2 regions of the Leuconostoc citreum genome follow, and region 1 is predicted to be linked to the other one. Evidence: riboswitches for the same ligand, from Rfam matches in the RefSeq annotation. Region 1 holds a riboswitch; the other holds the start of a gene.
What was found. A riboswitch is a leader RNA that binds a small molecule or an ion and turns the genes downstream of it on or off. The one in region 1 is predicted to bind FMN.
Positions count from the first base shown of each region.

Region 2: another riboswitch for FMN. It lies ahead of FGL72_RS04980 (ECF transporter S component); the one in region 1 lies ahead of ribD (bifunctional diaminohydroxyphosphoribosylaminopyrimidine deaminase/5-amino-6-(5-phosphoribosylamino)uracil reductase RibD).

Region 1 is NZ_CP042410.1:849,981-853,197, reverse strand. It holds gene FGL72_RS04285 (LCP family glycopolymer transferase) at 1-284, shown strand, start outside; gene FGL72_RS04280 (AI-2E family transporter) at 328-1,323, shown strand; FMN riboswitch at 1,414-1,560, shown strand; gene ribD (bifunctional diaminohydroxyphosphoribosylaminopyrimidine deaminase/5-amino-6-(5-phosphoribosylamino)uracil reductase RibD) at 1,675-2,718, shown strand; gene FGL72_RS04270 (riboflavin synthase) at 2,703-3,217, shown strand, end outside.
Region 2 is NZ_CP042410.1:993,903-997,119, forward strand. It holds gene cmk ((d)CMP kinase) at 1-572, opposite strand, end outside; gene FGL72_RS04975 (brain acid soluble 1 family protein) at 591-1,139, opposite strand; gene FGL72_RS04980 (ECF transporter S component) at 1,216-1,800, opposite strand; FMN riboswitch at 1,867-2,002, opposite strand; gene FGL72_RS04985 (pseudouridine synthase) at 2,054-2,803, opposite strand; gene scpB (SMC-Scp complex subunit ScpB) at 2,808-3,217, opposite strand, start outside.

The DNA.
Region 1 (3,217 bases):
TGGCACTCGGCTCAAATTATATGAATGCGACAAAGACAATTGACTCATATACAGTTCAAGGTGAAGGTGAGATGTATGACGGTGTATCTTACCAGCGTGTGACAACGGCGCAACGACAGGCTATTACTAACAAGTTGAGAGCAGCACTTGAATTAAAACCTGAAGATACTGGTTCGGAATTTGGTAGTACAGTGACAGAATCACAGATTGCACAAGTGGGTTCTGCCGATACATTATTCTCACAATTCAATACAAAATCGAACGAAAATTTGACATCTAACTAATCTTGTCATGTACTAAGTTAGTGTGTTAAAGAGGGAGCACTACATGAACATATTTTCATCATTTCAAAATCGCCGATTCTATCGGTATTTTGTTTTGTCTGTCATTATTTTACTGATTGTTTTACTCAAACAGTTTATGACGTTACTGTTATTAACAATTATTTTTTCTTATCTTGCGATGAATGCTGGCAAAAGGGTGCAACGCGTGACACGCCTGTCAAGGTCATTATCAATTGCGCTTGTTTATATCGTCGTGATGGCTTTTATCATCTGGGCTGTCGAACACGGGGCAAATACTGTTGCACATCAAGTTAAGAGCATGATTCACTTAGCAACCGATTCTAGTTGGCACACAACGGGTATTTTTAAAGAAGTCTACAAAAATATTCAGCAGTACAGTAACTCTTTGAATACAGAGCAGTTAATCTCTAAAGGATTTACCCAATTGAATCAAGTTGGGCACGTCCTTTATGAACTGATTTTAGCGTTACTGTTTAGTTTTATATTCAGCATGACTTACCCACAATTACGGTCATGGTCTATGACTTTCATACATAGCCCTTATAAAAGATTTCTTGGTGAGTTTTATATTATCGTGCATCGCTTTATCATTATTTTAGGCCGTTTATTTGAAGTCCAGCTAATGATTTGTGTAATTAACACGATTGCAATGGTTATCGTATTAACCTTTTTGAATTTCCCTTATTTAATTGGTTTTGCAATTTTGATTTTCATCTTAGGTTTGATTCCGGTTGTCGGTGTGCTTATTTCACTTGTACCGCTGACAGTGACCGCGTTTATTATCGGTGACTGGCATACAGTATTGGTTATATTGGTTGCTGTTGCTGTAATTCATTTTATGGAGTCATATTTTTTACATCCGCACTTTATGTCACAACGCACGCATATGCCAATATTAGTTATTTTACTTAATCTAATTATTATGGAAAAAGTTTTTGGTGTTTGGGGTTTAATCATTGGGTTGCCAATCTTAACATTCTTGTTAGATTTCTTCCGAATACAAAAATTCAAAGCGTAATATCAGAATAATTTGTTTACAGCGTACATTATTGTGCGTTTTTTTATTGACATAGCATTGTTCAGATGTTAATCTGTAAATGTTAAATTAATTAATCTTCGGGGCAGGGTGTAATTCCCGACCGACGGTAAAGATCTTTAAGATCTAAGTCCGTGACCTGCATTATTTATTAATAATGCAGTTGACACAGTGTAATTCTGTGACCGACAGTTAAAGTCTGGATGGGAGAAGATTTAAAATAATAGACTTAGCTAGGATAAGTCTGTCTTTTTTGAATCGATCTAAATACTTTAAACCCGATGTTAATAAAATACGTCGGGTTTTTTGTCCTGAACAAACAGGAGGTAAAAGATGGATGATTTAACATATATGGCATTAGCAGCAAAAGTAGCTGCCAAAGCAGGACCAGATGAAACATATGAAAATCCACGCGTTGGGGCAATTATTGTTAAAAATGGGCAGATCTTGGCGACTGGATATCATCATTCTTTTGGCGCAGCGCATGCTGAAATTAATGCTTTTGAAAATTTAAAGGATCAAACAGATATTGTTGATTCAACGATGTATGTCACATTAGAGCCGTGCTTTGTCACGGGAAAGGTAGGTGCGTGTGCGTTGGCAATAGCCCAATGGGGAGTCAAACGTGTTGTAGTTGGTAGTTTTGATCCTAATCCCGATACACATGGACGCAGTGTTACATTTTTAAGACAAGCAGGTATCCGTGTCGATGTTTTGGGAACAGAAGATAGTCAAATATTAAATCCCGCATTTTATCATTATTTTGAAAGACATTTACCATATGTACAGTTGAAACTAGCGGAGTCCGCTAATCACTTTGTGGCGTCTTCACAAGGACAATCCACAAAAATTACAAATCGGTTAGCTGACATTGATGTGCACAAAGAGCGTGCTAGTAAAAGTGCTATTCTAATTGGTAGTGAAACTATGTTGATTGACCAACCAAATTTAACAGTCCGACATGTACCAATAAATCATCCACAACCTTTAAGGGTAGTGATCGATCGACGTGGCCGCTTACAAAATAAAATGGATCGAGCGACAAATAATTGGTTAATCTTCACGACAAACACGGACTTTGCAAAACAATATGACAATGTTCTTTTAATGTCACATGGTTTACTTAGTGTCCTGACAAGTTTAGCTAGTAAGAATATTCAGTCTGTTATGGTAGAGGGTGGGCCGTCATTGATTACAGCATTCTTAAAAGCGAATCTCTGGCAAGAATTCATTGTTTATACAGCAGATAGTATATTATCTGAAGACGGGGTTCCCAGTGTACAACCATTGTTTAATTCAGTGTCTTCATACCGTGTGGGTAATACGCTTAAGAGTCGTTATCTAAATGATAGGAGTGTGTCATGTTTACAGGAATAACACAGACAGTGGGTCAAGTTATAACAAATGAAAGTCACACAAAAAATAATCAGCATATCACAATTGAAACAAAAACGCCCTATTTTTCAGAGGCAACTATCGGTGATAGCATAATGGTCGACGGCGTATGTTTAACTATTACTCATAAAACAGACCATACTGCTAAATTTGGTATTATGAGACCAACTTATGAAACAACCATTATTGGTGATTACATGATGAGACAATCAGTTAATCTTGAAAAGGCAATAAGTGCGGGGGAGAGATTTGATGGCCACTTTGTCCTTGGTCATGTTGACGGCAAAGCTGAAATTGTGAATAAGCAGGTGATAGATAACACGATTTTACTTAGCTTCAAGCCTAAAGAGTCTATCTTGATGAGAGAAATAGTTGCTAAAGGTTCTGTCGCAATATTAGGCGTAAGCCTCACGGTGATTGAAAAAACCAGTCAGACGTTTCAAATTGGATTGATTCCCCATACGCAGTTACAAACAACATT
Region 2 (3,217 bases), 140 kb from region 1:
GGACTGATCGCTCGATGAGAGTCTTTGTAGTCTCGTGTTTCAATATCACTTTTTAGTGTTTCTAAATCAACTGTCATGCCCTTGGCTTTATTTTCTTTGTAACGTCGCTCTGCTCTTTCTAACACACTAGCTACCAAGAAAATTTTAACTTGAGCATTTGGTAACACCGTTGTCCCAATATCACGTCCATCCATAATGACATTTTGACTATTGGCTATGTCACGTTGGCGACGAACCAAGTCTGCTCGGACAGCTTTATAAGAAGCAATCAACGACACGTTATTAGTGACTTCAGTCGAACGAATCGCCTCTGTCACTTCACTATCGTTCAGAAAAACACGCTGCGTTGGCACTCCGGGCTCAAAACGAATCACTGTTTTTGCAAGTAAATCAACAACACCTTGTTCATCTTCATAAGCCAGACCTGCCTGTTTAGCGGCTAAAGTCATGGTGCGGTACATGGCTCCTGTATCGACATAAACATACTTTAAATTTGTTGCTAATATTTTAGCAATTGTTGATTTTCCAGCCGACGCTGGCCCATCAATTGCAATCTGAAAATTGTGACTCATATCAACCTCTAAAATTAGTTATTTAACATTTAGTGTTCTGCCAGCATATTGTGTATAATTATTCACTGACAAACCAGGATTAAGCGCAATGACTTGATCCGTTGTCATGCCATGTGTCACGGCAAAATTATATAGTGTTTGGCTAGCGCCCAACACTGCTGAATTAGTTGTTGGCGTACTTGGTGCCGTCGGTGCACTGCTGGCAGCTACTTCACTTGAAGCCGCAGCTGGCGCTTCTGTGCTACTAGCCACTGTTTCCGATGAACTTGCTTGTTCTGAGGAACTTTGTGCTGATGTCTCAGATGATTGTTCAGATGAAGCTTTTTGAGACTGTGATGTCGACTTTTTACTAGTTGCTGTCGCTATCTGCTGTGGCGTTTTCTGGTGATTAAGTGCACCATAAATGGGCACACTTGATAAAATAGCAAATCCCAAAACAATCAAAAATATTTTAAAGCCCTTATGCTTATGGCTACTTCTATCTGATTGGCGCGCAAATTCAGGCTCAACTTTTTGTTTTTTTGAACGTGCCATACGGCTCATGTTATTTGGCTCAAAATCGCTCATAATAAAACGACCTCCATTATAATAGGTTCACTTAAAAGTTTACCACATTGAGGTCGTCTCTGTTTATAACGTTTCATTAAGATATCACTTTACGTTGCATCGGTTTCATAACCGAAAGCACAATAATACTTGTTAGCCCCCAAATAATACCTTGTGCAATATTGAATGGTATCACCATGGCTATAAAATAACGTCCCAGGCCAATGATTCGCGCAATGTCAAAATGTGCAAACTGCGAATAAAGTGGCACAGCAACGAACCAATTCATCAACACAGCAGCAACAGTTAACCCAACTGTTGCTATGATTATTGCTAATAATTGGCGTGGGAATTGACGCGTTTCAAACATTGGCATGACCCAAAACATTAACAAGGTAAATACCATTACTGCTACTAAATTGACAGGCAACCCCAGATAGGTATTAATTCCCTCATTTGCCAAAATGAGCTTTAAGACTGTTCGCAGTATGACAACCCACATAGCGGCCGTGACATTAAGCCAATAACCAGCTAGTAAGACAGGCACAATGGAAAAATCAAGCTTTAAGAAATCCGCTCCCGGAATCAAGGGTATCTGCGGAAAAAGCATTAGACCAAATGAGATTGCGCTTAAAATAGCAATCAACGTCAAATGCTGTGTACGTGTAAATGAAATAGACATATTCTTTGCCTCAAAAAAACTGCACAATTTGTCAGGGTATCACAAAAAGGCAGTCTTAACTTTCTTTTTTAACTTCTTTATACCCGACTTTACGGTCGGCTCTGGAATTTGACCAGATCAGCTGTTTGCACAGGTCGCGGGCTTACCATGTTCAACATGTCTCACCGCCGGTTGGGAATTACACCCGACCCTGAAGTAATATTTAATTTTACAACTGATATCATAACAAAATTACTGATTAAAAGCAATCTATTTATTTTCTACGATAATTTTTATAATCCTGTGCTTTGAGTCGTTTAACCTCAACACCAGTTAATTTACGATATTCACCGGACTGTAAGCCAATTAAATCAAAGAAAGCATATTGTTCACGCGTTAATTTATCCACTGGTAAGCCCACTTTTTGCAGCATATCTTTGACTTGATGATTACGTCCTTCATGAATAATAATACGTACCATACTAGTTTTTTTATCTTTGTCGACACGTTCAATCGTGACACGAGCTGGCGCTGTTTTTCGGCCTTTGATGATAACGCCTTGCTTCAAAGGCGCTAATTTTTCAACAGTCGCAATCCCAGACACCTTAGCAAGATAAATTTTGTCGACACGTGACTTTGGATGCATTAATTGGTTAGCAATAGTGCCATCGTTAGTCAGTAACAAGGCGCCAGTCGTATCATAGTCTAGTCGTCCAACAGGGTAAACACGTTGATCAATATCTTCTAGTAAGTCCAGAACTGTCTTACGACCCTTCTCGTCGCTAGTTGTGGTAACGACACCACGGGGTTTATTTAATAGGTAATAAACTAGCTTTTCACGTCCTTCAATCGGCGCACCATCTACTTCCACAGTGTCATGTATGCCAACTTTGACACCAAGTGTTGTGACAGTCTCACCATTGACTTTGACACGCCCCTCAGTAATCATTGTTTCAGCTCCTCTTCGTGAAGCTAGCCCCGCTTGGGCAACAACTTTTTGTAAACGCATTTCTTCTTCAGACATTTTTTTACCCTTCTTTCATTTCTAAATTTTCTGATTCCAGTACGTTTGCAAATAATGTCCCACCATCATCAACATCTAACGTTTCAAAATCAGGTAACGGTGGCAACTCAGTTAACGACTTGAGACCAAAATAATCTAAAAACATCGCTGAAGTACCATACATAATTGGCCGTCCCGGTTCATCTTTTCGCCCCGTTTCAACAAGCAACTGGCGTAACATCAATTTTTGAAGCGTGCCCGCCGACTGTACACCACGAATTTGGTCAATTTCCACACGTGTCACAGGTTGTTTATAAGCTACGATAACCAATGTTTCAAGCTGTGCTTGGGACAGTGTGGCATTGTCAGGTGCATCAAAAAAGTTTTTAACTATGCCCCCTAAGCTAGGCTTGGTGACCAATCGGTAAGCGCCAT